DNA from 2 places in the Pseudomonas sp. LR2-20 genome. Region 1 is predicted to be linked to the other one. Evidence: predicted binding sites of a transcription regulator. Region 1 holds the regulator's gene; the other holds the start of a gene.
The links. The regulator FliA, encoded in region 1, starts transcription of late flagellar genes. The targets are predictions, from matches to a motif close to CTAAAGTTTNNNNNNNNNNNGCCGNTAA.

Region 1 (14,351 bases):
ACCTTCATCCTGCCGCTGTTCCGGGTGACCGCGGTGCTGATGACCATGCCGATCTTCGGCACGCGCATGCTGCCGGCGCGCATCCGCCTGTACGTGGCGGTGGCCATTACCGTGGTGATCGTGCCGGCGTTGCCGCCGCTGCCGGAGTTTGACCCGTTGAGCCTGCGCGGCCTGCTGCTGTGTGGCGAGCAGGTCATCGTCGGCGCGTTGTTCGGTTTCTCCCTGCAGCTGCTGTTCCAGGCCTTCGTCATTGCCGGGCAGATCATTGCCGTGCAGATGGGCATGGCCTTTGCCTCGATGGTCGACCCGGCCAACGGGGTCAACGTCGCAGTGGTCAGCCAGTTCATGACCATGCTGGTGAGTGTGCTGTTCTTGCTGATGAACGGCCATCTGGTGGTGTTCGAGGTCATGACCGAGAGCTTCACCACCTTGCCGGTGGGCCACGCCCTGGTGGTCAATCAGTTCTGGGAAATGGCTGGCCGCCTGGGGTGGGTGTTCGGGGCCGGCCTGTTGCTGATCCTGCCGGCGATCACCGCACTGCTGGTGGTGAACATCGCCTTCGGCGTGATGACTCGTGCCGCGCCGCAGCTGAACATCTTTTCCATTGGTTTTCCGCTGACCCTGGTGCTGGGCATGGGTATCTTCTGGGTAGGGCTGGCCGATGTGCTTTCCCACTACCAGACGTTGGCCAGTGAGGCGCTGCAATGGCTGCGTGAGCTGGTGAGGGTGCGCTGAGCATGGCAGAGAGCGAGAGCGGCCAGGACAAGACGGAAGACCCCACCGACAAGCGCAAGCGCGACGCGCGGGAAAAAGGCGAGATCGCCCGGTCCAAGGAGCTCAACACGGTTGCCTCGACCCTGGCCGGCGCCGGCGCGCTGCTGGCCTTCGGCGGCAACCTGGCGGAAACCTTGATGAAGCTGATGCAGCTGAATTTTTCCCTGACCCGCGAGGTGCTCACCGACGAGCGCTCGATGGGCATGTTCCTGCTGGCTTCGGGCAAGATGGCGATCTGGGCGGTGCAGCCGATCCTCATGCTGCTGTTCGTCATCGCCTTCGTTTCGCCCATTGCCCTCGGCGGGTTCATTTTCTCGGGCAGCCTGTTGCAACCCAAGTTCAGCCGCATGAATCCATTGTCGGGTATCAAGCGGATGTTTTCGCTGAACTCGTTGACCGAACTGCTCAAGGCCATGGCCAAGTTCATGGTGATCCTGGTGGTGGCGCTGGTGGTGTTGGGCAATGACCGCCAGGCGCTGCTGGCCATTGCCAACGAGCCTCTGGAGCAGGCGATCATCCACAGTGTCCAGGTGGTTGGCTGGAGCGCCCTGTGGATGGCGGCCGGCCTGCTGCTGATTGCCGCGGCCGACGTGCCATACCAGCTGTGGCAGACCCACAAGAAGCTGAAGATGACCAAGCAGGAGATCAAGGACGAGTACAAGGACAGCGAAGGCAAGCCTGAGGTCAAGCAGCGCATCCGTCAGTTGCAGCGAGAGGTGTCGCAGCGGCGCATGATGGCCGCCGTGCCCGAGGCCGATGTGATCATCACCAACCCGACGCACTATGCCGTGGCCCTGCAGTACGACCCCGAGAAGGGTGGGGTGGCGCCGCTGCTGGTGGCCAAGGGCACCGACTTCATCGCCTTGAAGATTCGCGAGATCGGCGTCGAGCACAAGGTGCAGATCCTTGAGTCGCCAGCCCTGGCGCGGGCGATCTACTACTCCACCGAGGTCGAGGGGGAAATCCCGGCGGGGCTGTACCTGGCGGTGGCACAGGTGCTGGCCTACGTGTTCCAGATCCGCCAGTACCGCGCTGGTAAAGGCAAGCGGCCGGAGCCGCTCAAGGGTGATCTGCCGATTCCGCCGGACTTGCGGCGCGACAATTGATTCGGGCCTGTACAGGCAACATAAATCCATAGCCGTACAAAGTTGGAAGGCTTCTTGCAAAGCCACGCCCAAGCGCCCCTTGGGCGTCAAAGTTTTGCATCAAGAGGACTCGCGGTGGATCGCACTCAGTTAATCAGCAACGCCCGCAACAACCTGGCCGGGCTCGGCCGGGGCAACCTGGGCGTGCCGTTGCTGCTGCTGGTGATGTTGGCAATGATGATGTTGCCGATACCGCCGTTCCTGCTCGACGTGTTCTTCACCTTCAACATCGCCCTTTCGATCGTCGTCCTGCTGGTCTGCGTGTACGCCCTGCGTCCATTGGATTTCGCCGCGTTCCCCACCATCCTGCTGGTGGCGACCTTGCTGCGCCTGGCGCTGAACGTGGCTTCCACGCGAGTGGTCATGCTTCATGGCCAGGAGGGCCACGGCGCTGCCGGTAAAGTGATCCAGGCCTTCGGCGAGGTGGTGATCGGCGGCAACTACGTGGTCGGTGCGGTGGTGTTCGCCATCCTCATGATCATCAACTTCGTGGTGGTCACCAAAGGTGCCGGGCGTATTTCCGAGGTGAGCGCACGCTTCACCCTCGACGCCATGCCTGGCAAGCAGATGGCCATCGACGCTGACCTCAACGCTGGCCTGATCGACCAGGCCCAGGCCAAGGCGCGCCGCGCCGAGGTGGCCCAGGAGGCCGAGTTCTACGGTTCGATGGACGGTGCCAGCAAGTTCGTCCGCGGTGACGCCATCGCCGGCCTGCTGATCCTGTTCATCAACCTGATCGGTGGCATGCTGATCGGTATGCTGCAACACAACATGTCGTTCAGCGATGCGGGCAAAGTTTACGCCTTGCTGACCATTGGTGACGGTTTGGTGGCGCAATTGCCATCACTGCTGCTGTCCACCGCTGCGGCGATCATGGTCACCCGAGCCTCGGGATCCGAGGACATGGGCAAACTGATCAATCGCCAGATGTTCGACTCGCCCAAGGCGCTGGGTGTGTCTGCGGCGCTGATGATCATCATGGGCCTGGTGCCGGGCATGCCGCACATCGCCTTCCTCAGCCTCGGCCTGCTGGCCGGGGGCGGTGCCTACCTGGTGTGGAAGAAGCAGCAGAAGGCCAAGCTCGACGCGCAGAAGGAGGCGCAGCGCCAGCAGGACCTGTTGCCGTCGCCGCAGCGCGCAATGGAAACCAAGGAGCTGGGCTGGGACGACGTGACGCCGATCGACATGATCGGTCTGGAAGTCGGCTACCGGCTGATTCCACTGGTCGACCGCAACCAGGGTGGCCAGCTGCTGGCGCGAATCAAGGGGGTGCGCAAGAAGCTGTCCCAGGACCTGGGCTTCCTCATGCCGACCGTGCATATCCGCGACAACCTCGACCTGCAGCCGAGCGCCTATCGCCTGACGCTGATGGGGGTGATCCTCGCCGAGGCCGATATCTACCCTGACCGCGAGCTGGCGATCAACCCGGGGCAGGTGTTTGGTGTGCTCAACGGCATCGCCGCGCGCGACCCGGCATTCGGCCTGGAGGCGGTGTGGATCGACGTCGGCCAGCGTGCCCAGGCGCAGTCGCTGGGGTACACCGTGGTCGATGCCAGTACCGTGGTAGCCACCCACCTCAACCAGATCCTGCAGAAGCACTGCCATGAGCTGATCGGCCACGAAGAGGTTCAGCAGCTGTTGCAGGTATTGTCCAAGGCTTCGCCTAAACTTGCAGAAGAGCTGGTGCCCGGTGTCATTTCCTTGTCGGGGCTGCTCAAGGTCCTGCAAGCATTGCTGTCCGAGCAAGTGCCGGTGCGTGACATTCGCAGTATTGCCGAGGCCATCGCCAACAATGCCGGCAAGAGTCAAGATACCGCCGCGCTGGTGGCGGCGGTGCGCGTCGGATTGTGTCGTGCCATTGTCCAAAGCATTGTCGGCGTTGAGCCCGAGCTGCCTGTGATCACCCTGGAGCCAAGGTTGGAACAGATCTTGCTCAATAGTTTGCAAAGGGCCGGGCAAGGTCAGGAAGACGGTGTTCTTCTTGAGCCGAGCATGGCCGAAAAGCTGCAGCGTTCGTTGATCGACGCCTGCCAGCGCCAGGAAATGCAAGGCCAGCCGGCCATTCTCCTGGTAGCTGGCCCGATCCGTGCCATGCTGTCGCGCTTCGGCCGCCTGGCTGTACCGAATTTGCATGTTCTGGCGTATCAGGAAATACCGGATAACAAGCAAGTCACCATCGTTGCCACAGTGGGCCCCAACGGCTGAGGTAGTGGGTTATGCAAGTCAAGCGTTTTTTCGCCGCCGATATGCGTCAGGCCATGAAGCTGGTCCGTGATGAGCTGGGCTCCGATGCCGCCATCATCGGCAACCGCCGCATCGCCGGTGGTGTCGAGCTGACCGCCGCGCTGGACTACAAGCTGTCCGCGCTGGCCCCACGCGTGCCCAATGCCGAGCTGGAAGAAGAGCTGCGCAAGACCCAGTCGCGCATTGCCACTGCCCAGGCCGAGCTGGACAACCGTGCCGAGGCCAGCGAAGGCAACCGCCAATTGTTCGCCGGCCAGTCGCTGACGGCGGCCGAGCCGCTGATCGAACCGCACGTCGATGTGCCGGCCCCGGCGCCTGCGCCGGCGCAGCCAGCCGTCGATCCGCGCCTGTTCGATGCCATGCGTTCGGAGCTGTCGGGCCTGCGCGAACTGCTCGAAGTGCAGCTCGGCTCGCTGGCCTGGAACCAGCTGCAGGGCAGCAAGCCGGCCCAGGCCAACCTTTGGCGTCGCCTGCAACGCATCGGCCTGTCCGGCCCGATCGCCCGCGAGCTGCTCGACCTCACCAACGAGATCGAAGAACCGCGCCAGGCTTGGCGGATGCTGCTGGCGCACCTGGCACGGATGATCGAAGTGCCTCAGGTCGAACCGATCGAAGAGGGGGGCGTGATCGCCATGGTCGGCCCGGCCGGCATGGGCAAGACCACCACCCTGGCCAAGCTGGCGGCGCGTTATGTGCTCAAGTACGGCCCGCAGAACTTGGCCCTGGTGAGCATGGACAGCTTCCGCATCGGTGCCCAGGAGCAGCTCAAGACCCTGGGGCGCATCCTTAACGTGCCCGTGACCTACGTCGATCCGGGCCAGTCGCTGGCAGCGGCGCTGGAGCCGCTGCTGCGCAAGCGCGTGGTGCTGATCGATACCGCCGGCCTGCAGGCCAGCGACCCGGCCCTGCGCATGCAACTGGAAACCCTGGCCGGACGGGGCATTGCCGCGAAGAACTACCTGGTGCTGGCCACCACCAGCCAGAAGCAGGTGCTGACCGCCGCCTACCACAGCTACAAGCGCTGCGGCCTGGCCGGCTGCATCCTGACCAAACTCGATGAAACGGCGAGCCTCGGCGACGTGCTGAGCCTGGCCATCAGTCATGAACTGCCCGTGGCCTACCTCACCGATGGTCCGCGCATTCCTGACGACCTGCACCTGCCGCGCCCGCACCAGTTGGTGACCCGCGCGGTGAACGTGCAGTTGCAGGACGAGCCCAGCGAAGAGGCGATGGCCGACATGTTCGCTGATCTCTACCACAACCCGCGGCGCGCGGGTTGAGGATGAAGCGTATGCAAAGTACCTACATTCCGGGGCTGGCAGTGTCGCCCCGCGTGTGGCTTGGGTCCAAGCGAGACAAGGTAAACAACGAACATGGGTAGCATGCATCCCGTACAGGTGATCGCCGTCACTGGTGGCAAAGGTGGCGTCGGCAAGACTAACGTTTCAGTGAACTTGTCCCTGGCGCTGGCCGAGCTCGGCCGTCGGGTGATGTTGCTGGACGCCGACCTTGGCCTGGCCAATGTCGACGTGTTGCTGGGCCTTACCCCGAAACGCACCCTGGCTGATGTCATCGAAGGGCGCTGCGAGCTGCGTGATGTGCTGTTGCAGGGGCCGGGCGGTGTGCGCATCGTGCCGGCTGCCTCGGGTACCCAGAGCATGGTGCACCTGGCACCGGCCCAGCATGCCGGGCTGATCCAGGCGTTCAGCGAGATCGGCGACAACCTCGACGTGCTGGTGATCGACACCGCTGCGGGTATTGGTGACTCGGTAGTCAGCTTTGTTCGCGCAGCCCAGGAAGTGCTGCTGGTGGTGTGCGACGAGCCTACCTCGATCACCGACGCCTACGCGCTGATCAAGCTGCTCAACCGCGACTACGGCATGAACCGTTTCCGCGTGCTGGCCAACATGGCCCAGAGCCCGCAGGAAGGGCGCAACCTGTTCGCCAAGTTGACCAAGGTCACCGACCGCTTCCTCGACGTCGCCCTGCAATACGTCGGCGCCGTGCCGTACGACGAGAGCGTGCGCAAGGCCGTGCAGAAGCAGCGCGCGGTGTATGAGGCGTTCCCGCGCTCCAAGTGCGCCCTGGCCTTCAAGGCCATCGCGCAGAAAGTCGACAGCTGGCCGCTGCCCGCCAACCCGCGCGGGCATCTTGAGTTCTTCGTCGAACGCCTGGTGCAACCCACCAGCGCAGGGCCCGTGCTATGAACGCGAGCGGCTTCAAGATGTACAGCAAGGCGTCGAAAGACGCCCAGTTCGAGCTGGTGGAACGCTACGCGCCGCTGGTCAAGCGCATTGCCTACCACCTGCTGGCACGCCTGCCCGCCAATGTTCAGGTCGAGGACCTGATCCAGGCCGGCATGATCGGCCTGCTGGAAGTGGCCAACAAGTATGACGCCAGCAAGGGTGCCAGCTTTGAAACCTACGCCGGCATCCGCATCCGCGGGGCGATGCTCGATGAGGTCCGCAAGGGCGATTGGGCACCGCGTTCGGTGCACCGCAATACGCGCATGGTCAGTGACGCGATGCGCGCCGTGGAAGCAAGAACCGGTCGCGACGCTAAAGATCATGAAGTTGCTGCCGAACTCCAGTTGAGTCTCGATGATTACTACGGGATCTTGAACGATACCTTGGGGAGCCGCCTGTTCAGTTTCGACGACCTGTTGCAGGACGGCGAGCACGAAGGGCTGCACGAGGACGGCGTCAGTGGCCAGATCGAGCCGTCGCGCGATCTGGAGGACGAGCGCTTCCAGGCTGCCCTGACCGATGCGATCGCCAACTTGCCGGAGCGTGAGCGGCTGGTGTTGGCGCTGTACTACGACGAAGAGCTGAACCTCAAGGAAATCGGTGAGGTACTGGGGGTCAGCGAGTCGCGTGTCAGCCAGTTGCACAGCCAGTGTGCCGCGCGCCTGCGCAGCCGCCTGGGGGAATGGCGGGCGCGTTGAGCCCGGGGGTCGTTGCAGTCGTTTTCCACGTGTTTTCCATGTTGCACCGAATTGAATGAATACGCGTGCTCGCAGCCGAGCGCGTTTGAGACTGCTTGGAGGTCTACTTGAACAAAGACATGAAAATCCTCATCGTTGACGACTTTTCGACGATGCGGCGGATCATCAAGAACCTGTTGCGTGACCTGGGCTTCACCAACACCGATGAAGCCGATGACGGCACTACCGCGCTGCCGATGCTCGAAAGCGGCCATTACGACTTCCTGGTGACCGACTGGAACATGCCCGGCATGTCCGGTATCGACTTGTTGCGCAAGGTGCGTGCCCACGATCGCCTGAAAAGCATGCCGGTGCTGATGGTGACCGCCGAAGCCAAGCGCGACCAGATCATCGAAGCGGCCCAGGCCGGGGTCAATGGTTACGTGGTCAAACCGTTCACCGCCCAGGTGCTCAAAGAAAAGATCGAGAAGATCTTCGAACGCGTCAACGGCTGAGTCACGTCAGGGGGGGCGCCATGGAATCAACACAGACGTCTTTGGGGGAGTTCGAGACGACCCTGAAGAAACATGCTCAGGAGCTGGTCGAGAGCCTGGAGCGGGGGCGCTTCGGCGAGGCGGTGCAGCTGATCCATCAGCTCAACCAGACCCGCGATCGCGGCCTGTATCAGGAAGTCGGCAAGCTCACCCGTGAGCTGCACAGCGCGATCGTCAGCTTCCAGATCGACCCGCGCATGCCGCAGGCCGAGGAAGTTTCGCAGATCACCGACGCCACCGAGCGCCTGTCCTACGTGGTCAAGCTCACCGAGGGCGCTGCCAACCGCACCATGGACCTGGTGGAGGAGAGCACCCCGGTGCTCAACGACCTGTCGGCCGAGGCACAAAGCTTGAGCGTCGACTGGCAGCGCTTCATGCGCCGCGAAGTCGCAGCGCCGGAGTTTCGTGAGCTGGTCAAGCGCGTCGACAGTTTCCTGACGCACAGCGCCGAGGGGAACCGCAAGGTTGCCGGCCATCTCAACGACATTCTGCTGGCCCAGGACTATCAGGACCTGACTGGCCAGGTGATCAAGCGCGTGACCGCGCTGGTGACCGAAGTGGAAAGCAATCTGCTCAAGCTCGTGCTGATGGCCAGTCAGGTCGACCGCTTTGCCGGTATCGAACATGACCACCAGCAGCTGCGCGCTGAAAAAGATCAAGAAAAACATCCGACTCGGGGTGAAGGTCCGCAGATTCATGCCGATAAGCGTGAAGACGTTGTGTCCGGTCAGGACGACGTCGACGATCTGCTGTCCAGCCTGGGTTTTTAAGGAGCACGTTTAATGAGCTTCGGCGCCGATGAAGAAATCCTTCAGGATTTCCTGGTAGAAGCCGGCGAAATTCTTGAGCAACTGTCCGAGCAACTGGTCGAGCTGGAAAGCCGGCCCGACGATGCCGACCTGCTCAATGCGATCTTTCGCGGTTTCCACACTGTAAAAGGGGGCGCCGGCTTCCTTCAGCTGAACGAGCTGGTGGAGTGCTGCCACATCGCTGAGAACGTGTTCGACATCCTGCGCAAAGGTGAGCGCCGGGTCGACGCGGAACTGATGGATGTGGTGCTCGAGGCGCTGGATACGGTCAACAGCATGTTCGGCCAGGTGCGTGAGCGCAGTGAAGTGACCCCGGCCACTCCGGAGCTGCTGGCGGCCTTGTCGCGCCTGGCGGAGCCTGCCAGCGCCGACGCCCCGGCCGCGGTGGTCGAAGCTGCGCCGGAGCCTGTGGCGGCAGAGGCGGACATCACCGACACCGAGTTCGAACAACTGCTCGACTCGCTCGACGCGGTCAAGGCCGAAGCGGCCGCCTTCGACGCGCAGCTGCAGGGCGAGACCCTGAGCGGCTCGGGTGACGAGATCACCGACGCCGAGTTCGAATCGCTGCTCGACCAGTTGCATGGCAAGGGCCAGTTCTCGCCTGAAGTGGCCGCCGCCGAAGCGGTGGTCGACGCCAGTGCGCCTGTGAGCGACGAGATCACCGACGAAGAATTCGAGTCGTTGCTGGACCAGTTGCACGGCAAGGGCACCTTCCAGGCCGATGCCTTGCCAGCTGCCGCAGTTGCAGTGGAAAGCGCTGCCGCGCCAGCCAGTGGTGACGAGATCACCGAGCACGAGTTCGAAGCGCTGCTCGACCAGCTGCACGGCAAGGGCAAGTTCACCGGTGAGGCTGCCGTTGCCCAGGCGCCTGCCGCCGTGGCCGCGCCGGTTGCAGAAAAGGCTGAAAGCAAGCCGGTCGCCAGGCCTGCTGCTGCCCCGGCCGCTGCTGCACCTGGCAACGTCACCGCAGCCAAGCCTGCCGCGCCAGCGCGCACCCCGGCCGCGGCCGCGGAAAAGCCTGCCAGCGAAGCGGAGACCACCGTACGCGTCGACACCGCGCGCCTGGACGAGATCATGAATATGGTCGGCGAACTGGTGCTGGTGCGTAACCGCCTGGTGCGCCTGGGCCTTAACAGCGGCGACGAGGCCATGTCCAAGGCCGTGTCCAACCTCGACGTGGTCACCGCCGACCTGCAGACGGCGGTGATGAAGACCCGTATGCAGCCGATCAAGAAGGTCTTCGGGCGCTTCCCACGCCTGGTTCGCGACCTGGCGCGGCAGCTGAAGAAAGAGATCAACCTGGAACTGGTCGGTGAAGAGACCGACCTCGACAAGAACCTTGTCGAGGCCCTGGCCGACCCGCTGGTGCACCTGGTGCGCAACGCCGTCGACCACGGTGTCGAGATGCCCGACGAGCGCGAAGCTGCGGGCAAGGCGCGCACCGGGCGCGTGGTGCTGTCGGCCGAGCAGGAAGGTGACCACATCCTGCTGTCGATCTCTGACGACGGCAAGGGCATGGACCCGAGCATCCTGCGCGCCAAGGCCGTGGAAAAGGGCCTGATGGACAAGGACGCCGCCGACCGTTTGAGCGAATCGGACTGCTACAACCTGATCTTCGCCCCGGGCTTCTCGACCAAGACCGAGATTTCCGACGTGTCCGGCCGCGGCGTCGGCATGGATGTGGTTAAGACCAAGATTTCCCAGCTCAACGGCTCGATCAACATCTTCTCGGCCAAGGGCCAGGGTTCGAAGATCGTCATCAAGGTGCCGCTGACCCTGGCGATCATGCCGACCCTGATGGTGATGCTGGGCAACCAGGCGTTCGCCTTCCCGCTGGTCAACGTCAACGAGATCTTCCACCTCGACCTGTCGCGTACCAACGTGGTCGACGGCCAGGAAGTGGTGATCGTGCGCGACAAGGCGCTGCCGCTGTTCTACCTCAAGCGCTGGCTGGTTCAGGGCCAGGTGCACGAGGAGCAGCGTGAGGGCCATGTGGTGATCCTGTCGGTCGGTACCCAGCGTATCGGCTTCGTGGTCGACCAGCTGGTGGGCCAGGAAGAGGTGGTGATCAAGCCGCTGGGCAAGATGCTGCAGGGCACGCCGGGCATGTCCGGCGCCACCATCACCGGTGACGGCCGCATCGCGCTGATTCTCGACGTGCCGAGCATGCTCAAGCGTTACGCGGCACGGCGTATCTGATTTTCGGCGGCGCACCCTGGCAGGTTGCGCCGCCTAATGGAGTGTTTATGGCAGTCAAGGTCCTGGTGGTGGATGATTCCGGTTTCTTCCGCCGCCGCGTTTCGGAAATCCTCTCGGCGGACCCGACCATCCAGGTGGTCGGCACCGCGACCAACGGCAGGGAAGCGATCGACCAGGCACTGGCGCTCAAACCCGATGTCATCACCATGGACTACGAAATGCCCATGATGGATGGCATCACCGCAGTGCGGCACATCATGCAGCGCTGCCCGACGCCGGTGTTGATGTTCTCCTCGCTGACCCACGAAGGTGCCCGCGTCACCCTCGACGCGCTGGATGCCGGTGCGGTGGATTACCTGCCGAAGAACTTCGAAGACATCTCGCGCAACCCGGAAAAGGTCAAGCAACTGCTGTGCGAGAAGGTGCATACCATCTCGCGCAGCAACCGCCGTTTTGGCAGCTACGCCAGCCACGCGCCGGTCACCGCGCCTGCACCGGCCAGCAGCCATGCACCCGCCAGCAGCCTGGCCAGCGCCGCGCCGGTACGCACTGCCGCGCCTGTTCGTGCGCCGGCACCGGCGCCGGCCGCATCGCATTCCCCGGCGCCCAAGCGCAAGCCTTACAAGCTGGTGGCGATCGGTACGTCCACTGGCGGCCCGGTGGCCCTGCAGCGTGTGCTGACCCAGTTGCCGGCGAACTTCCCGGCGCCGATCGTGCTGATCCAGCACATGCCGGCGGCCTTCACCAAGGCCTTTGCCGAACGCCTCGACAAGCTGTGCAAGATCAGCGTCAAGGAAGCCGAAGACGGTGACATGCTGCGCCCGGGCCTGGCGCTGCTGGCCCCTGGCGGCAAGCAGATGATGATCGACGGCCGTGGCGCGGTGAAGATCCTGCCCGGTGACGAACGCCTGAACTACAAGCCGTGCGTGGACATCACTTTTGGTTCGGCGGCCAAGTCCTATGGCGACAAGGTGTTGTCGGTGGTGCTCACCGGCATGGGCGCCGATGGCCGTGAAGGTGCGCGCCTGCTCAAGCAGGGCGGCAGCACGGTGTGGGCCCAGGATGAGGCCAGCTGTGTGATCTACGGCATGCCTATGGCCATCGTCAAAGCCAACCTGGCCGACGCGGTGTACAGCCTGGATGAAATCGGCAAACACCTGGTCGAGGCGTGCGTCTGATGGATGTGCTCAGCCTGATTGGCCTGATCCTGGCGTTCGTCGCCATCGTTGGCGGCAACTTCCTCGAAGGTGGCCACGTCGGTGCCTTGCTCAATGGCCCGGCCGGCCTGATCGTGCTCGGTGGCACCCTGGCGGCAGCATTGCTGCAGTCGCCGCTGTCGGCCTTCAAGCGCGCGCTGCAGATCCTGCGCTGGATCTTCTTCCCGCCGCGGGTCGACCTGGCCGGGGGTATCGACCGGGTGGTCAACTGGAGCCTGGTGGCACGCAAGGAAGGCCTGCTCGGCCTGGAAGGCGTGGCTGATGCCGAACCCGACCCGTACGCCCGCAAGGGCCTGCAACTGCTGGTCGATGGCGCCGAGCCGGAATCGATCCGCAGCATCCTCGAAGTCGACTTCCTGACCCAGGAAAGCCGTGATATCCAGGCTGCCAAAGTGTTCGAGAGCATGGGCGGCTATGCCCCGACCATCGGTATCATCGGTGCGGTCATGGGCCTGATCCACGTCATGGGCAATCTGGCCGACCCGTCGCAACTGGGTAACGGCATCGCCGTGGCCTTCGTCGCCACCATCTACGGCGTGGCCAGTGCCAACCTGATCCTGCTGCCGATCGCCAACAAGCTGAAGGCCATCGTCATGCGCCAGTCGCGCTACCGCGAGATGCTGCTCGAAGGCCTGCTGTCGATTGCCGAGGGCGAGAACCCGCGCTCGATCGAGCTGAAGCTGCAAGGCTTCATGGAGTAAGCCATGCGCCGTCGCCGTCATACCGAGGAGCACGAGAATCACGAACGCTGGCTGGTGTCGTACGCCGACTTCATCACCTTGCTGTTCGCCTTCTTCGTGGTCATGTATTCGATCTCCTCGATCAACGAGGGCAAGTACAAGGTCATCTCGCAAGCGCTGCTCGGGGTGTTCAACGACCCTGAGCGGAGCATGAAGCCGATCCCGATCGGCGATGAGCAACCGCTCAGCGTGAAACCGGCTGAACCTTTGATCAAGGACAGCGAGCAGACCGACGCAGGCCTGGCGCAGACCAGCGTCGACCCGCTGAAGAGCATCAGCGACGACGTGCGCGATGCCTTCGGCGACCTGATCAAGTCCGACCAGATGACCGTGCGCGGCAACGAGCTGTGGGTGGAAATCGAGCTGAACTCGTCCCTGTTGTTCGGCAGTGGCGATGCCATGCCCAGTGACAAGGCGTTCGCCATCATCGAGAAAGTCGGCAGCATCCTCAAGCCGTTCGCCAACCCGGTGCATGTCGAAGGCTTCACCGACAACCTGCCGATTCGTACGGCACAGTACCCGACCAACTGGGAACTGTCGGCGGCGCGGGCGGCGAGCATCGTGCGCCTGCTGGCCATGGAAGGGGTCAACCCGGCGCGCATGGCCTCGGTGGGTTACGGCGAGTACCAGCCGGTGGCCAGCAACGACAGCGCCGAAGGGCGTGCGCGCAATCGCCGGGTAGTGCTGGTGATTTCCCGCAACCTCGACGTGCGCCGCAGCCTGACCGGCTCGGGCAGTGCCAACGCCACCCCGGATGCGGCGCTGCGCCGTGCTGGCACACAAAGTGCACCGCCAGCCCCAGCAGCGACGACGGCGAAGTGAGCCGTCAATTCTCCGTCACCGCAAACCTAATGGGGGCAGTTGTCTTGTTCGATTTTTTGAAGCCTGCGCGATCATTGTGGGAGCGGGTTCATCGAGACGTCGAACCGCCGCGAACACGGGCGAAGCCCGTGCCATCCACCGCGTCGCCTGCTTCGCGGGTGAACCCGCTCCCACAGCGGCCCTGCAATGCCAATGAGACAAGAGTTGTCCTATGAGAGTCTGGGCAGTAGCCAATCAAAAAGGTGGCGTCGGCAAGACCACCACCACCATTGCCTTGGCCGGCCTGCTGGCCGAGGCGGGCAAGCGCGTGGTCGTCGTCGACCTCGACCCGCATGGCTCGATGACCAGTTACTTCGGGCATAACCCGGACGCCCTGGAGCACAGCTGCTACGACCTGTTCCTGCACAAGGGCAGCGTGCCCGAGGGCCTGCCGGGGCAGTTGTTGCTGCCGACCAGCGATGAGCGCATCTCGTTGCTGCCGTCGAGCACTGCACTGGCGGTGCTGGAACGCCAGTCGCCAGGGCAGAGTGGCCTGGGCCTGGTGATCGCCAAGAGTCTGGCGCAGTTGTGGCAGGATTTTGATTTTGCCTTGATCGACAGCCCGCCGCTGCTCGGTGTGCTGATGGTCAATGCCCTGGCGGCCAGCCAGCAGCTGGTAATTCCGGTGCAGACCGAATTTCTCGCGGTGAAGGGCCTGGAGCGCATGATCGGCACCTTGACCATGGTCAACCGCTCGCGCAAGCAGGCACTGCCTTACCAGATCGTACCAACCCTGTTCGACCGCCGGACCCAGGCTTCGCTGGGCACCCTCAAGGTGTTGCGCGATACCTATGAACAGCAGGTGTGGCAGGGTTATATCCCGGTCGACACGCGCCTGCGCGACGCCAGCCGCAATGGCGTCACGCCGTCCCAGTTCGACGGCAA
Region 2 (15,911 bases), 1.1 Mb from region 1:
CGTCGAACGCCGCTCGCTGGCTGACTTCACCGAACAGGCCTACCTCAACTACTCCATGTACGTGATCATGGACCGCGCCTTGCCGCACATCGGCGACGGCCTGAAGCCGGTGCAGCGACGCATCGTCTACGCCATGAGCGAGTTGGGGCTCGATGCCGACGCCAAGCACAAGAAGTCCGCCCGTACCGTCGGCGACGTGCTCGGCAAGTTCCACCCCCACGGCGACTCGGCCTGCTACGAAGCCATGGTGCTGATGGCGCAGCCGTTCAGCTACCGCTACACCCTGGTAGACGGCCAGGGCAACTGGGGTGCACCGGACGATCCGAAGTCGTTCGCCGCCATGCGTTACACCGAGGCACGCCTGTCGCGTTATTCCGAGGTACTGCTCAGTGAAGTAGGCCAGGGCACCGTCGACTGGGTGCCGAACTTCGATGGCACGCTGCAGGAGCCTGCGGTACTGCCGGCGCGCCTGCCGAATATCCTGCTCAACGGCACCACCGGTATCGCCGTGGGCATGGCCACCGATGTGCCGCCGCACAACCTGCGGGAAGTGGCCAGTGCCTGCGTGCGCCTGCTCGACGAGCCCAAGGCGACCATCGAGCAACTGTGCGAGCACATCCAGGGCCCGGATTACCCGACCGAGGCCGAAATCGTCACCCCGCGTGCGGAAATCCAGAAAATCTACGAAAGCGGCCGTGGCTCGATCCGCATGCGCGCCGTCTACCGCGTCGAGGACGGCGACATCGTCGTCACTGCGTTGCCACACCAGGTCTCCGGGGCCAAGGTGCTGGAGCAGATCGCCGCGCAGATGCAGGCCAAGAAGCTGCCGATGGTCGCCGACCTGCGTGACGAGTCGGACCACGAGAACCCGTGCCGCATCGTCATCATTCCACGCTCCAACCGCGTCGATGCCGACGAGCTGATGCAGCACCTGTTCGCCACCACCGACCTGGAAAGCAGCTATCGGGTCAACGTCAACATCATCGGGCTCGACGGCCGCCCGCAGCTGAAGAACCTGCGCGCGTTGTTGCTGGAATGGCTGGAGTTCCGCACCAATACGGTACGCCGCCGCCTGCAGCACCGCCTGGACAAGGTCGAGAAGCGCCTGCACCTGTTGGAAGGCTTGCTCACTGCGTTCCTCAACCTGGATGAAGTGATCCACATCATCCGTACCGAAGAACACCCCAAGCAGGCCCTGATCGAGCGCTTCCAGCTGAGCGAAATCCAGGCCGACTACATCCTCGAGACGCGCCTGCGCCAGCTGGCGCGCCTTGAAGAGATGAAGATCCGCGGCGAACAGGACGAACTGCTCAAGGAGCAGGCCAAGCTGCAGGCCCTGCTGGGCAGCGATGCCAAACTGCGCAAGCTGGTGCGCAGCGAGCTGATCAAGGACGCCGAAACCTATGGCGACGACCGCCGCTCGCCAATCGTCGAGCGTGCCGAAGCCAAGGCCCTGTCGGAAAACGAGCTGATGCCGACCGAGCCGGTCACCGTGGTGCTGTCGGAAAAGGGCTGGGTGCGTTGCGCCAAGGGCCACGACATCGACGCCACCGGCCTGTCCTACAAGGCGGGCGACGGCTTCAAGGCCGCGGCTGCAGGCCGCTCCAACCAATTTGCCGTGCTGATCGACTCCACCGGGCGCAGTTACTCGGTGGCCGCGCATAGCCTGCCTTCGGCGCGGGGCCAGGGGGAGCCGCTGACCGGTCGCCTGACGCCTCCGCCCGGAGCAACATTCGAATGCGTGCTGCTGCCGGACGATGATGCGCTGTACGTGGTGGCCTCGGACGCCGGCTACGGCTTCGTGGTCAAGGGTGAGGACCTGCAGGCCAAGAACAAGGCCGGCAAAGGCCTGCTCAGCTTGCCCAACGGTGCCAAGGTCATGACCCCGCGCCCGGTAGCTGACCGTGAGCAGGATTGGCTGGCGGCGGTGACCACCGAAGGTCGCTTGCTGGTGTTCAAGGTTTCCGACCTGCCACAGCTGGGTAAAGGCAAGGGCAACAAGATCATCGGTGTGCCCGGTGATCGGGTAGCCAGTCGTGAAGAATTTGTCACCGATCTGGCGGTGATTGCCGAGGGTGCAACCCTTGTATTGCAAGCCGGCAAGCGTACTCTGTCTCTGAAACCCGACGACCTTGAGCACTACAAGGGCGAACGTGGCCGACGCGGTAGCAAGCTGCCACGCGGCTTCCAGCGGGTCGACGGGTTGCAGGTGGAACTGCCGGCATAATCCGATGAAATGTCTGGAACGGCAATTTCAGCGCCGTTCCAGGCAGAAATGCTGGAGTCGGACCGATATTTCGCGGATGATAGTGCCCCTGTGGTGCCGGCGTGGCCGCGTGCCCGATTGAATCTCTATCAGTATCACTGCGGTTTGCCTGGAGGCGACCGCCTGGATGGGTTGAATGAAATTCCTGCGCCTTCCATTTGCGCTGTTGATGACGGGTTTGCTGGGACTGAGCGGGTGCAGCATGCACCAGCCGGTTGCCCTGTACCAACTCGACAGCGGTGATCCTGGCCAGCCTTCGCAGAGTGCGGGCATGGCCGTGGTGCTCGGCCCGGTGTCGGTAGCCGATTACCTGCAGCGCGAAACCTTCTTGCAGCGTCAGGCCGATGGCAGCCTGAGTTCGGCGACCGACGGTCGTTGGGCCGGTAGCCTGTCGGCAGACATCGATCAATTGCTGGTGCGCCAGCTGGCCTGGCGCCTGGACAGCCAGCGCGTGGTGCTGGCCCCGGCCAGCACTGGCTTCACCCCGGACGTGCAGGTGCTGCTGTCGATCACTCGCCTGGATTCGGGCAAGAACCAGCCAGCGATCCTCGATGCACAATGGCGCCTGCTCGACCGCCGTGGTCATGTGCGTGACAACCGTATCGTTCACCTCGAACAGCCGCACGAGGGCAGCGAGTCGTCCCAGGTTCAGGCCCAGGGGCAATTGCTGCAGAAGCTGGCCGAACAGTTGAGCGCGGCGGTCAAACCGCTGGCCAATCAACCTGCGGTTGCTGAAGAAGCACCGAAGAAGCAGGCAGCACCGGTACAGGTCAAGAAGGCGCCGGAGAAGTCGAAGATCCCGATGGCTTCGCCGATTCGCACCGATATGGAAGTCTATCGGTTCTGATCGAACCGCCAGGCACAAAAAAGCCCGCATCTTGGCGGGCTTTTTTGTGCCTACGATTCGCAGCGGTTCCACGGGCTCGAGGCTTGTGCTGCATCTGTGGGAGCCGGTCTTGCCGGCGATGGGCCGCAAAGCGGCCCCCTGGATATCAGGCCCGGCGCTCGTGCATCCGCGCCAGCTGGCGTTCCAGCATCGACGGGTAAGGCTCCATCAACCGCTCCACACAGCAAGCCCCTTCAGGGCTGGCAATCGGCCGGATGCGGGCGCGCTTGCGGATCAGCTCGTCATCACTGATCTGCCGCTCGACCAGCAGCAGGTTGCGGCTGTGCTGCGACAGTGCCAGTGCGTCCTGGGCCTTCTCGGCCATCAGCAGGTCGACCTGCTCCAGCCCTTGCAGGTCATCGCCCAGGGCCAGGCCCAGCTGCAGTTGCAGGGTGATGCCGCTGTCGGCCACTTCGATCTGCAGGGCATGGCCCAGCGCCCGTAGCAGCTCACCGCAGCAGATAGCGTTGGTCAGGTAATCCTCGCCACAGTCGCGGCTGTGGAACAGCACCAGGGTGCTGCCATCGTTGAGCGTGTGGACGTCGCCTTCATACAGCGATGCCGCCTGCTCCAGGCAGCCCCGGTAGCGTTCCAGCAGCTCGGTCAGGCGCGTGCGTGGCAGGCGACGCAACTGCTCCTGGGAGCCCAGTTGAACGGCCAGCACGGCGGTGTTCTGTGGCTCGTCGGATTCGGCTACGGCAGGTTTGGCCGCCGGTTGCTCCTCGTCGTCCAGCAGCCCGGCGAACGCCTCGTCGTCGTCCTCGTCCGCCTGAACCACGGCCTTGGCACGTTGTGCCGGCTTGGCTGGGACTTCGTCGTGCAGCTCGTCGAACTCGTCTTCTTCTTCCTCCGGTTCCGGCTCGGGCGGAGGTGGCGGCGCCAGGCGGGCGTGCAGCTGGCGGGCGATGTCGCCGATCTCGTCCTGGCGGTCGATGGCCGGGGTGTAAGGGTGCGGGTCACGCAGCCACACCCGCAGCTGCAGCAGTGGCAGGGTGATGTGGCGGCCTTGACGCAGGCTCAGGCTCAGCGCCAGGGCCAGCAGGATGGCGGCAAGGATGCCCATGCTCTGCAGGCTGATCAGCATCGGCTGCTGGAACTGGCTCATGTCCAGGCTGATGCGCAGCTGACCGGCGGTCACGTCCTGGAACGTGATCTTGGTCTGGTACAGGCCTTCGGCTTCACCCAGCAGGCTGTTGCGCGGGCGCTGGCCGGCCTCGGCGAGGATGCGGTTGTCCACGCTGTAGATCGCCGCATGGGCCACCAGCGGGTTCTTCACCAGGTTGCCCAGCAACACATTGAGGCTGAGGATGTCGTTGGACACCAGCAGCTCGGTCGCCGAGGTGGCGGTCTGGGTGGTCAGGCTCTGGCCGAGGGCGTCAGCCTGTTCGTGCATGGCCTGCTTGAACTGCAGGCCCATCACGCAGGCATAGATCACCAGCGCCAGCGCCACCAGGAAAATGTTGGTGGTGGCGATGCGCAGTGCCAAGGGCACGCGACGTTGGCGCAGGGCTCGGAAGATCATGAGGAAGAAGTTGTCGGTTTTGACGGGCGTGGGCCGGTTCACAGAGCTCGGCTCTTAATGGCATAAAAGTGTTGGGCAGTATAGCGAGCAGTGTTTTGTCGGCAAAGTAGAGTTGGCGCCCGATGGTCATGGAAAATCGGTAGAATGCGCATTTTTCATCGAAGTCGGAGCCAGGTTGTGCGCGAAATCGTTCTGATCAACATCACCGGTGAGGACCGCCCCGGTCTCACCGCCGCCATTACCGGCGTCCTGCTCCAGGGCGGTGTGAACATCCTCGACATCGGCCTGGCGGTCATGCACGGCACCCTGTCGTTCGGCATTCTGGTCGATATCCCGGACAATGAAGTGGCGACCAGCCTGCTGCAGAGCGTGCAGTCCAAGGCCCATGAGCTGAACCTGCAAGCGCGTTACACGCCGATTTCCGAGGCCGACTACCAGCACTGGGCCGACGCCCAGGGCGAAGCTCGACATATCGTGACCTTGCTCAGCCGCAAGATCACCCCCGAGCAACTGCAACGCGTCAGCGCCGTCATCAGCCAGTATGGCCTGACCATCGAACGTATCGAGCGCCTGTCGGCACGGGTTGCCCTGGGCGCTTCGAGTGAAAAGGGCAAGGCGGCGCTGGAAATTTCCGTGCGTGGCGTGCCGAGCGACGCCCAGGCATTGCGTGCCGACTTCTTCGCGCTGTCTGAAGAGCTGAACATCGACATCGCGTTCCAGAACGACGACCTGTTCCGTCGCAACCGCCGCCTGGCGGTGTTCGACATGGACTCGACGCTGATCGAAGCTGAAGTCATTGATGAGCTGGCCAAGGCGGCCGGCGTGGGTGAGCAGGTTGCCGCGATCACCGAGCGGGCGATGCGTGGCGAGCTGGACTTCCGCGCCAGCTTCAAGGAGCGCATGGCGCTGCTCAAGGGCCTGGATGTCGGCGTACTCGACGAGATCGGTGCTTCCCTGCGCCTGACCGAAGGTGCCGAGAACCTGTTTGCCGAGCTCAAGCGCCTGGGCTACAAGACAGCGATCCTGTCCGGCGGCTTCTCGTACTTCGCCAAACAAGTGCAGGCGCGCCTGGGTATCGATTACGTATTCGCCAACGAGCTGGAAGTGGTCGATGGCAAGGTGACCGGCGTGGCCGTGGAACCGATCGTCGATGCCCAGCGCAAGGCTGACCTGCTGCAGCAGCTGGCCAGTGAAGAAGGCCTGCAGCTGGAGCAGACCATCGCCGTGGGCGACGGTGCCAACGATCTGCCGATGCTGTCGCTGGCTGGCCTGGGCGTGGCCTTCCGCGCCAAGCCGCTGGTGCGCCAGTCGGCCAAGCAGGCGATTTCCACCCTGGGGCTGGATGGCGTGCTTTACCTGCTGGGCCTGCGCGACCGCGACGCCCGCGGCTGAAATGCCATTCGGGGCCCACAGGGGCCCCTGTTCCCTTGCTACTAGGTTGATTGCGAACTGTTCTAAGTTCTCCTCGCAGCGCCATCTAGGCTTGGATCCGTACGGTTCACTCATCGACCGTACTGGCCCGGGGGGAGTCCTCGTGGCCATCAACTTCAAGGAGAAGAAGTTCATGTCCAAGTACGCAGTGGAGAATCAGTGGGGCGGTAACTCGGCACCTTGGCACCCGGGCGGAATCTGGGTAATTGGGGGCCGTGACAACCAGAAGGTGGTGTCGGTGGACGTCAAATCGAATGATGGCGGCCAGACACTGCAAGGCGTCATGACCTACGCCGGCGAAGGACCGATCGGCTTCCAGGGCAAGCGTATCGCGCAGAACCGTTATCAGGTGCAGAACCAGTGGGGTGGCAATAGCGCGCCCTGGCACCCAGGCGGAGAATGGGTGATCGGAGGGCGTGATAACCAGAATGTCATTGCCCTGACGGTGAAGTCCGACGATGGCGGCCTCACCCTCAACGGTACCAACACCTATAACGACGAGGGCCCGATCGGCTTCCGCAGCCTGCTCGGCTGACCCCTGCGGAGTCAACGCTCCCCGGCCACAAGCCGGGGAGCGTTGAAGGCTCAGGCCTGTTGCGGTTGGGCGAGGAATTCGCCCATGCGTACTGCGGAGCCTGCGCCCAACGTTTCGGCCCACTTCACTTGCTCCGGGCCGAACAGCACGATGGCGGTTGAACCCAGTTTGAAGCGGCCGAGCTCGGCGCCTTTTTCCAGGTGAATAGGCGCACGGCTGCTTTCGTCGTAGCGGAAGGTCTTCAGCTCGCGCTTCGGCGGGGTGACCAGGCCAGCCCACACGGTCTCGATCGAAGCGACGATCATGGCACCGACCAGCACCACGGCCATCGGCCCGCGCTCGGTATCGAACAGGCACACCACGCGCTCATTGCGGGCGAACAGCTCCGGAACGTTCTCGGCAGTGGTCTGGTTGACCGAGAACAGACGCCCCGGCACATAGACCATCTCGCGCAGGGTACCGGCCAGCGGCATGTGCACGCGGTGGTAATCCTTCGGCGACAGATAGATGGTGGCGAACTCGCCACCCATGAACGGCGCAGCCAGCGCTGGGTCGCCGCCGAGCAGTTCGAGGGCGCTGTAGCTGTGGCCCTTGGCCTGGAAGATACGACCGTGCTCGATCGGGCCCAGCTGGCTGACGGCACCGTCGGCCGGGCAGAGGATTGCGCCGGGGGTTTCGTCCAGCGGGCGCGCGCCTGGCTTGAGGGCGCGGGTGAAGAAGGCGTTGAAGTGCTCGTAGGCGGTGAGGTCTTCGACCAGCGCTTCGCTCATGTTCACCTGGTAACGCTTGGCGAACCAGGCGGTGAAGGCGTTCTTGAACCAGCGCGCACGGCACTCGGCGATGCAGCCAGCCAGACGCGACAGCAAGTGGTGCGGCAGCAGGTACTGGCTGATGATGAACAGACGGGATTTCATTGCGTTGAATGTCCTTAAACTTCGACAGGCGTGTCCGGGTGGTTGCCCCATTCGCTCCACGAACCGGCATAAGCCTTGATGCGTGGGTAGCCGAGGGCCTTGGCCACCAGGTAGGTGAAACCGGAGCGGCGGTGGGTCTGGCAGTGGGTGATCACTTCCTTGTCCGGGGTGATGCCCAGTTGCTGCAGCACTTGCGCGATATCCGCGCGGATGCGCAGGTGATCGTTGAGGTCCATGCCGGCAGTCCATTCGAAATTGATGGCGCCGGGAATGTGCCCGGCCTTGGCGGCCAGGACCTTCTCGCCATTGAATTCCTGTGGGCCGCGGGCATCCCAGATAACCAGGTCATCGGCGCCCAGGCGGCTTTGCAGGTACTCGCGGGTGGCGGTCGGTTCGCTGTGCAGTTGCAGCTTCACGGGTGTGTTGCCGGGTTCTGGCACCTCGGTGGAGAGTTTGTCCGCCGGCCAGGCCTGGATGCCGCCATTGAGGTAGTGGTAGTGCGCATGGCCGATGACATCGAGCAGCCAGATGAAGCGGCCGGCCCAGCCACCGCCTTCATCGTCGTACACCACGTAGACAGCATCGTCGCGGTGGCCGAGTTCGCTGAACAGCTTTTCCAGGTCGGCCAGGGCCGGCAGCAGGCCGGGCGCCGGAGGCTGGCCAAGCTGGGTGCGCTTGCCCTCGACGAAGCGGGCGCCGGGGATGTGCCCGCTGACATAGCGGTTGGCGCTGCTCAGGTCGACCAGAATCAGCTGGGGGGAATCCAGGCGCGGCAGCAGGTCTGCGGCTTCGATCACCAAAGGCAGGCCGGAAAAGTCAGTCATCCACGTTCTCCAGAGTGGAAAGAGGGGCGATTGTAGCGCAAGGCTCAGTCGCCGCGTTTGGCAAACACCACCAGCGCGCGTTCGATACATTGCGAAGTCTTGCCGAAGGCCTGCACGCTGACATCGGCCAGTGGCTTGCCGCCTTGGTCGGCCACGGCCAGCATCAGCACCTGGTCGCCGACACCCAGCGAGCGCAGCAACAGGTGTTCGCTATGGAACAGCGCACGCAGCGCTGCTGGCAGCAGCGCCGAGAACTGAGCGTGGTTCTCGGGCGTCAGGCGCAGTTGGCCGACCTTGCCCATCAGCTTTTGCAGCAGTTTGTTCTGCTCGATGTCCAGGGTGATGCCACCTGCTTCCTTGGGCAGGCCGGCGATCTGCTGTACGCGCAGGTAATCGGCGGCCTTGTCCAGACTCAGCAGCATGATGCGCTGCATCCCGCAGGCTTCCAGCGCTTCGCGCGCATGGGTGGCCAGGTGCACGGCATTGGTGAAAGGGCTTGGCTGGGTCAGCAGTTCCTGGCACAGCTTGCGCCAGCGGCCAAGCGCTTCGCTGGAAGGTGGCGGCGGGGTGAGCATGTCCGGGTGCGGGCGACGCTGGTCCCAGGGCCAGATCAGCGCCTCGGCGGGGTGGAACAGGGCATGGCGGGCGTGGCGCCGGGCGCTGGCCGCTGCTTGTTGGTGAACCTGCTGTTGCACGTCTTCCAGCGAGGTCTGCAGGTATAGCGCGGTCAGCAGTTGCCAGCGCAGCAGGTGCGGGTTGTCCCAGCCCACCTGTGCCGCCAGCGCCAGGTTGTTGGCCAGCAGCACAGTATTGGCCGGCTCGTTGAACCAGCGGCGCAAGCCGGGTGCTTCGTCCAGGCGATGCTGCTGGATGAGCAGGTCTTCTTCGCGGGCGATGCTCAGCACCAGGGCCAGCTGGTCGCGCTCTTCGAGCAGCAGGCGATAGCCTTGGGTCACCCACTTGGGCAGCCGCCAGTGTTCGGCCATGGCCCGGCACAGGGCGAAGATGCGCACGCCGAACAGTTCCTGCTCCACATCGGCTGCGGTTTCGCCCTTGTGGATAACCCGCAGCTCCCAGGCATCCAGCAGCTTGGGGTGGGCCAGGGCCAGCGGCCACAAGGGGGCGAGGAACAGCAAGCTGCCCCAGTGGATCTCCTGCCACAGGCGCGCCAGGCGGCTGGCGAACAGGCCGTTGGCCTGTTGCGCGGCGTGCTGGCTGATCAACAGGAACTGGCGCAGCACCGGCGGAATATCGTCTTCAGGCAGCGCCGGCAGACGCATCAGCAGTTCCTTGCTGCGTGCCAGGCCCAGGCGGTTCAGGGCGACTTCCAGGCTTTCAGCCGGCTCGGCCTGGCTGGCGTTGGCGGGGTGGTTGGCCTCGCGCATCACCGACAGCACCAGCGCGGGGCTGTCCTGCATCAGTTCGGCGATGTCGCGCAACGAGCGGCGACTGTCGTTGATTGCGCTCAATACCCGGTCGTAACTCTGCTTCGGGACCGGTACACGAACACCGTCGAGCAGCTTAACCCAGGCTTCTACCGTACGCGGATTCTGAGTGGGCACCTTGGATTCCATTGGCATTTTGACATCAGTCCGAACTGGCTTTTCGCTTTTAGTGGCTATAGTCTGGCGCAGTTCTGCCGATAAGTAGAAGAAGAGTTTTAAGGCTCCCGTTCCACTCCCTGACCACGACAGCAAGTGCTTTGATCCTATGGCTAAAATTATCGGCATCATCGTCGTATTCGCGAGCGTGCTCGGCGGATATGTACTCTCCCACGGCAAGATCGCGGCGCTGATCCAGCCGTTCGAAGTGCTGATCATTGGCGGTGCAGCCTTTGGCGCCTTCATGCAGGCCAACCCGGGTTACATGACCATGCATGTAATCAAGAAGTCGATGAAGATGTTCGGCTCGCGCTTCTCCCATGCTTTCTACCTGGAAGTACTGGGCCTGGTGTATGAAATCCTCAACAAGAGCCGTCGCGAAGGCATGATGGCGATCGAGAGCGATATCGAAGATGCCGCCGCCAGCCCGATCTTCGCCAAGTACCCGGCGGTGCTGGGCGACGAGCGCATGACCGCGTTCATCTGCGACTACCTGCGCATCATGTCCACCGGCAACATGGCCCCCCATGAGCTCGAAGGCCTGTTCGACATGGAGTTGCTGAGCATGAAGGAAGAGCTCGAGCACCCGTCTCACGCCGTCAGTGGCATCGCCGACGGCATGCCGGGCTTCGGTATCGTCGCGGCGGTACTGGGCATCGTGGTGACCATGGCGTCGCTCGGTGATGGTGACCAGAAGTCGATCGGCCTGCACGTCGGTGCAGCGCTGGTCGGTACCTTCTTCGGTATTCTCGCCGCGTATGGCTTCTTCGGCCCCCTGGCCAAGTGCCTTGAGCACGATGCCAAGGAAGAGCTCAACCTCTATGAGTCGATCAAGGCCTCGCTGGTGGCCTCGGCTTCCGGCATGCCGCCTTCGCTGGCTGTCGAGTTCGGGCGCAAGGTGCTGTATCCAAAGCATCGCCCAAGCTTTGCCGAGCTGGAACAAGCAGTTCGCGGTCGCTGAGCCATGGAAAACAATCAGCCGATAATCATCAAGCGCGTCAAGCGCTTCGGTGGCGGGCACCATGGCGGCGCCTGGAAGATCGCCTTCGCCGACTTCGCCACGGCGATGATGGCATTCTTCCTGGTACTGTGGCTGCTCTCCACGGCTACGCCTGAACAGAAGATCGCCATTGCCGGCTACTTCAAGGACCCGATCGGTTTTTCCGAGAGCGGCACGCCTTACGTCATCGATTTGGGTGGTTCGCCGCAGCTGGCACCGGAAAAGACCATCAACCCGGAGCAGAAGTCCGAGCCTACGCCTGACACCAGCATCCAGCTGGACAAGGACCAGGTCGAGACCATGGCCGAACAGGTCGAGCGCGAGCGCCTCGAGTTGCTGCTGCAGGAACTGCAGAACAAGGTCGAGGAAAACCCGCAGCTGCAGAAGTTCAAGGACCAGATCCTGTTCGAGATCACCCAGGACGGCCTGCGTATCCAGATCATGGATGCCGAGAACCGGCCGATGTTCGACATCGGCAGCGCACGCCTGCAGCCCTATTTCGAAGACATCCTGCTGGCCATGGCCGACACCATCAAGGCGGTGCCGAACAAGATCAGCATCAGTGGCCACACCGATGCCAAGCCGTACTCCGGCACTGGCGACTTCGGCAACTGGGAACTGTCGGCCAACCGCGCCAACGCCGCACGCCGTGCCTTGGTTGCCGGCGGCTATCCGGATGGTCAGGTGGCGCGGGTGGTGGGGTATGCCTCGTCGTCGCTGTTCGACCGCAAGAACCCGTTCAACCCGGTCAACCGCCGTATCGATATCATCGTCCTGACCAAGAAGGCGCAGCGCAACATCGAGGGTGAGCAGGGTGCGCCCGAGGCGCCGGCCCAACCGGCTCCGCCAGCGGGTGCTGCGCCTGGGGCCGCGGCACCGGTAGCTCCGGCGGCGGGTGCTGCCGCTGCCGAGGCGCCGATGCAGCCGCGGGAACTGCGCCAGAAGCTGAACATCTTCGAGGACGGGACCTTGAAGATGGATGAGCAGAAGGATCAGTAACCGCTGCTGTCGCTTTGCAGCCCTTCGCGGCTCGACTTGCCCGCGCAGGGCTGCAGAGCAGCTCTGAACGCTTCAAAACCCCCGCCTGATCTTGGCCTTGAGATCGGCATGAAAGAAATCCGCATTGTCCCGGTCGACACTTGAGCCACGCTCTGCCGGCAGAATCATTGCCCGCTGGAACGTGCACTCGTCGTGATACGCCCGCACGAACAGGTCAATGTGCGCCCGTTCGCGCATCACCGGCCACCTGGCAAGGTACTCGGGCAGCTCGCCGTCCCCTCTGTGGTAGAAACTGACCCGCCGATTGGCTGCCACCGCAGCTTCCAGTAGCCCGGCTGTCCACCAGTCATCGCTTGCTGCCGCGGGCAGCAGGCCGATCCAGTGGGTGGCATCGTTTATCTGTTGGCAGGCGCTGCCATGATGCTCTTCGCGAACCTGCCCGTCGGCGCCAAACTCCACCAGCTGCGCGGTGATGCCCTCAAGCAGCAGGCGTTCGTTGAGGATGAAGGCGTCAAGCCGCTCTTCGTGGCGGTAACTGATAAAAACCGGCATCGCGGTTGCCCTCCCTGATAGAAGTCATGACCTTCAGGGAAAGCGAGGGGCAGGGCAATAGATGGCAGGAAAACCGGAGGCGTCCTACGCACTCCGGTAACATTTCCTACAAATCAGTAGCTGTCTTCCGGCAGGCTGGCAATGATCGAGCGGTAGCTGTTCATCCGCTGCTGCTTGATGCGGCCGTCTTCAAGGGCCTTGAGCAGTGCGCACCCCGGTTCGCGATCATGCTTGCAGTCGCGGAAGCGGCAGGTGCCGAACAAGTCGCGGAACTCGATGAAACCATCTTCCACGTCGTCGCGGCTGACGTGGCCGAGGCCGAACTCGCGGATGCCCGGCGAGTCGATCAGGTCGCCGCCGTTGGGGAAGTGATACAGGCGTGCCGTGGTGGTGGTGTGCTGGCCCTGGCCAGACCATTCGGACAGGTCGCCGACGCGGGTGCCGGCATCCGGCAGCAAGCTGTTGACCAGCGACGACTTGCCCACGCCCGACTGGCCGACGAACACGCTGATGTGCCCGTCGAGCATCTGTTGCAGGCGCTGCATGCCGTCGCCGTGGTGCGCGGAGACTTCCAGCAGCGGATAGCCCAGTTCGCGGTAGACCTCAAGCAGCGCGTGCAGGCCCGGGCCGTTCTCTGCGTCGATCAGGTCGGCCTTGTTCAGCAGCAGCAGCGGGCGAATACCGGCGTGCTCAGCGGCCACCAGGTAACGGTCGATCAGGTTCGGGTGCGGCTCCGGTGCCGGGGCGAAGACGATCACGATCAGGTCGACGTTGGCCGCGACCGGCTTGAGCTGGCCGTGGTTGTTCGGCCGGCACAGCTCGGTGCTGCGCGGCATTTGCGCGACGATCACGCCGATGCCCTGGTTGCCGGCGCGCCAGACCACGCGGTCACCAGTGACCAGCGCCGGCAGGTTGGCCCGCAGGTGGCAGCGGAATACCTGGCCGGCGACTTCGCCGTCCTGGGCTTCCACCTCGACCTGCACACCGAAGTGGGCGATCACCAGGCCCAGTTGTTCCGGTCCCAGGTCACCGCCCTCCAGCTCCTGCAGCACGTGCTGCTCGCGTTTGGCGGCGCGAGCGGCGCGTTCGTTCTGGATTTTTTCGATACGCCAGTTCTGGCGACGATTGAGCTGGCGTTTGGCCATGGACCTTCCAAGGTGGGGCAAGTTGAAAACGGCAGGCAGTTTAGCACGCCCGCTCACAGACCATTCTGGTTACCTTTGCGCCGCGCATGCGCAGGCCGGCGTCGCTAGGCTAATATGACGGCCTATACGAGGAGCCCCTTCATGCAGAACCCACAGAACCTGATCTGGATCGATCTGGAAATGACCGGCCTGGATCCGGACCACGACGTCATCATCGAGATGGCCACCATCGTCACTGACAGCGAGCTGAACACCCTGGCCGAAGGCCCTGTGATCGCCATCCACCACAGCGACGAAGTGCTGGCGCGCATGGATGAGTGGAACACCCGCACCCATGGCGCCTCGGGCCTGACCCAGCGCGTGCGCGACAGCAAGATCAGCATGGCCGAAGCTGAAGCGCAGACCATCGCCTTCCTCGAACAATGGGTGCCGAAAGGCAAGTCGCCGATCTGCGGCAACAGCATCTGCCAGGATCGCCGTTTCCTTTACCGCCACATGCGCGGCCTGGAAAACTACTTCCACTATCGCAACCTCGATGTCTCCACCCTGAAGGAACTGGCTGCGCGCTGGGCGCCGAACGTGCGTGACAGCTTCAAGAAGGGCAGCACGCACCTGGCGCTGGACGATATCCGCGAGTCGATCGCCGAACTGCGCCACTATCGCGAGCATTTCATCAAGGTATGAGCCGAAAGGGCGCAGATATGCTCGCGCCCTCTTTTGGTGCCTTTGCCAACTGGTTAGACTGCGCGCCTTTCCTGCTCGGACCCGCGCCATGTTGTTGATGCTCTACCTGATTGCCATCACCGCCGAAGCCATGACCGGTGCCCTGTCTGCCGGCCGCCGCGGCATGGACTGGTTTGGCGTGGTGCTGATCGCCTGCGTGACTGCCCTGGGTGGCGGCTCGGTGCGCGACGTGCTGCTTGGTCATTACCCGTTGACCTGGGTGAAGCACCCGGAATACCTGGTGCTGACCAGCTTTGCCGCGCTGCTGACCATTTTCATCGCACCGATGATGCGCCGTTTGCGCTCGTTGTTCCTGGTGCTGGATGCCCTGGGCCTGGTGGCCTTTACCCTGATTGGCTGCATGACCGCGCTGGAAATGGGGCAGGGCATGCTGGTGGCGTCGATCAGCGGGGTGATCACTGGGGTGTTTGGCGGGATCCTGCGGGATATCTTCTGTAACGACATCCCATTGGTGTTCCGTCGTGAGCTGTATGCCAGTGTGTCGTTCGCGGCGGCTTGGTTCTATCTGGGCTGCGTGTACTTCAAGCTACCGGCGGAGCAGGGGATGCTGCTGACCTTGTTCGGCGGCTTCCTGGTGCGCTTGCTGGCGATCCGTTTCCATTGGGAAATGCCCAAGTTCCACTACAACGACCAGCAATAAATGCGCTTGCCTTGAGGGTTGCTGCGTCTGTGAGATCGAGCGCCGCCCGCGCGGCGCATCGCGAGCTGCGCTCGCTCCTACGTTTGTTTCGGGCCAGTGATGCCTGTGACAGGCGCGCGCGACCGCCTGGTTTGTACGACGCGATATCGAGTCAGGCGCCAAGGCGTTCGCGCGCAAATCCCCCAGGAAGAATTGGCCCGAAACAAACGTAGGAGCGAGCGCAGCTCGCGATGCGCCGCGCGGGCGGCGCTCGATCTCCGCCACACCATCACAATCAAGACCTACGCTTAGCGGCCCTCATCCCCTTTCAACGCCGTGCCGGTCCAGCGCCCATTCCACATGCTCGCGCACCAGCTCCGACTCATCTTCGCGCCGCGCCTTCAACGCCTCGATCACCGGAATCGTCGAGGGCGCATTACCCAGCCCTACCGCCAGGTTGCGCAAAAAACGCTCATAACCCGCCCGGCGCAGCGGCCCGCCCTCGGTCTTGCGCAAGAAGGTGCGCTCGTCCCACAGGAACATTTCAGCCAGCTCGGCATTATCCAGCCCATGCCGCGGCTGGAAGTCCTGCTCCTTGCTGTAATTGGCAAAACGGTTCCAGGGGCAGACGATCTGGCAGTCATCGCAGCCAAACACCCGATTGCCCATCATCGAGCGCAGCTCGACCGGAATCGGCCCGCGCAACTCGATGGTCAGGTAGGAGATGCAGCGCCGAGCATCCAGCTCGTACGGCCCGACGAACGCCTGGGTCGGGCAGATGTCCAGGCACGCCTGGCAGCGCCCGCAGTGTTCACTGGTATGGGCCTCGTCCACCGGCAGCGGCAGGTCGACGAACAGTTCGGCCAGGAAGAA

Region 2: a site for FliA is predicted at 9,997-10,024, ahead of motA (flagellar motor stator protein MotA). Genes of this name have one in related genera too.

The regions. Positions count from the first base shown of each region.
Region 1 is NZ_AP025944.1:1,689,113-1,703,463, forward strand. It holds gene fliR (flagellar biosynthetic protein FliR) at 1-735, shown strand, start outside; gene flhB (flagellar biosynthesis protein FlhB) at 738-1,880, shown strand; gene flhA (flagellar biosynthesis protein FlhA) at 1,995-4,124, shown strand; gene flhF (flagellar biosynthesis GTPase FlhF) at 4,136-5,443, shown strand; gene fleN (flagellar synthesis regulator FleN) at 5,537-6,370, shown strand; gene fliA (RNA polymerase sigma factor FliA) at 6,367-7,107, shown strand; gene OCX61_RS07415 (chemotaxis response regulator CheY) at 7,227-7,601, shown strand; gene OCX61_RS07420 (protein phosphatase CheZ) at 7,622-8,410, shown strand; gene OCX61_RS07425 (chemotaxis protein CheA) at 8,423-10,648, shown strand; gene OCX61_RS07430 (protein-glutamate methylesterase/protein-glutamine glutaminase) at 10,696-11,826, shown strand; gene OCX61_RS07435 (flagellar motor protein) at 11,826-12,566, shown strand; gene motD (flagellar motor protein MotD) at 12,570-13,427, shown strand; gene OCX61_RS07445 (ParA family protein) at 13,639-14,351, shown strand, end outside.
Region 2 is NZ_AP025944.1:576,968-592,878, forward strand. It holds gene parC (DNA topoisomerase IV subunit A) at 1-2,227, shown strand, start outside; gene OCX61_RS02400 (PqiC family protein) at 2,403-3,113, shown strand; gene OCX61_RS02405 (AhpA/YtjB family protein) at 3,259-4,716, opposite strand; gene serB (phosphoserine phosphatase SerB) at 4,852-6,066, shown strand; gene OCX61_RS02415 (lectin OAA family protein) at 6,239-6,640, shown strand; gene asd (archaetidylserine decarboxylase) at 6,691-7,554, opposite strand; gene OCX61_RS02425 (rhodanese-like domain-containing protein) at 7,569-8,378, opposite strand; gene OCX61_RS02430 (HDOD domain-containing protein) at 8,423-9,958, opposite strand; gene motA (flagellar motor stator protein MotA) at 10,089-10,940, shown strand; gene motB (flagellar motor protein MotB) at 10,944-11,978, shown strand; gene OCX61_RS02445 (molecular chaperone Tir) at 12,051-12,530, opposite strand; gene rsgA (small ribosomal subunit biogenesis GTPase RsgA) at 12,644-13,675, opposite strand; gene orn (oligoribonuclease) at 13,817-14,359, shown strand; gene OCX61_RS02460 (trimeric intracellular cation channel family protein) at 14,448-15,059, shown strand; gene queG (tRNA epoxyqueuosine(34) reductase QueG) at 15,357-15,911, opposite strand, start outside.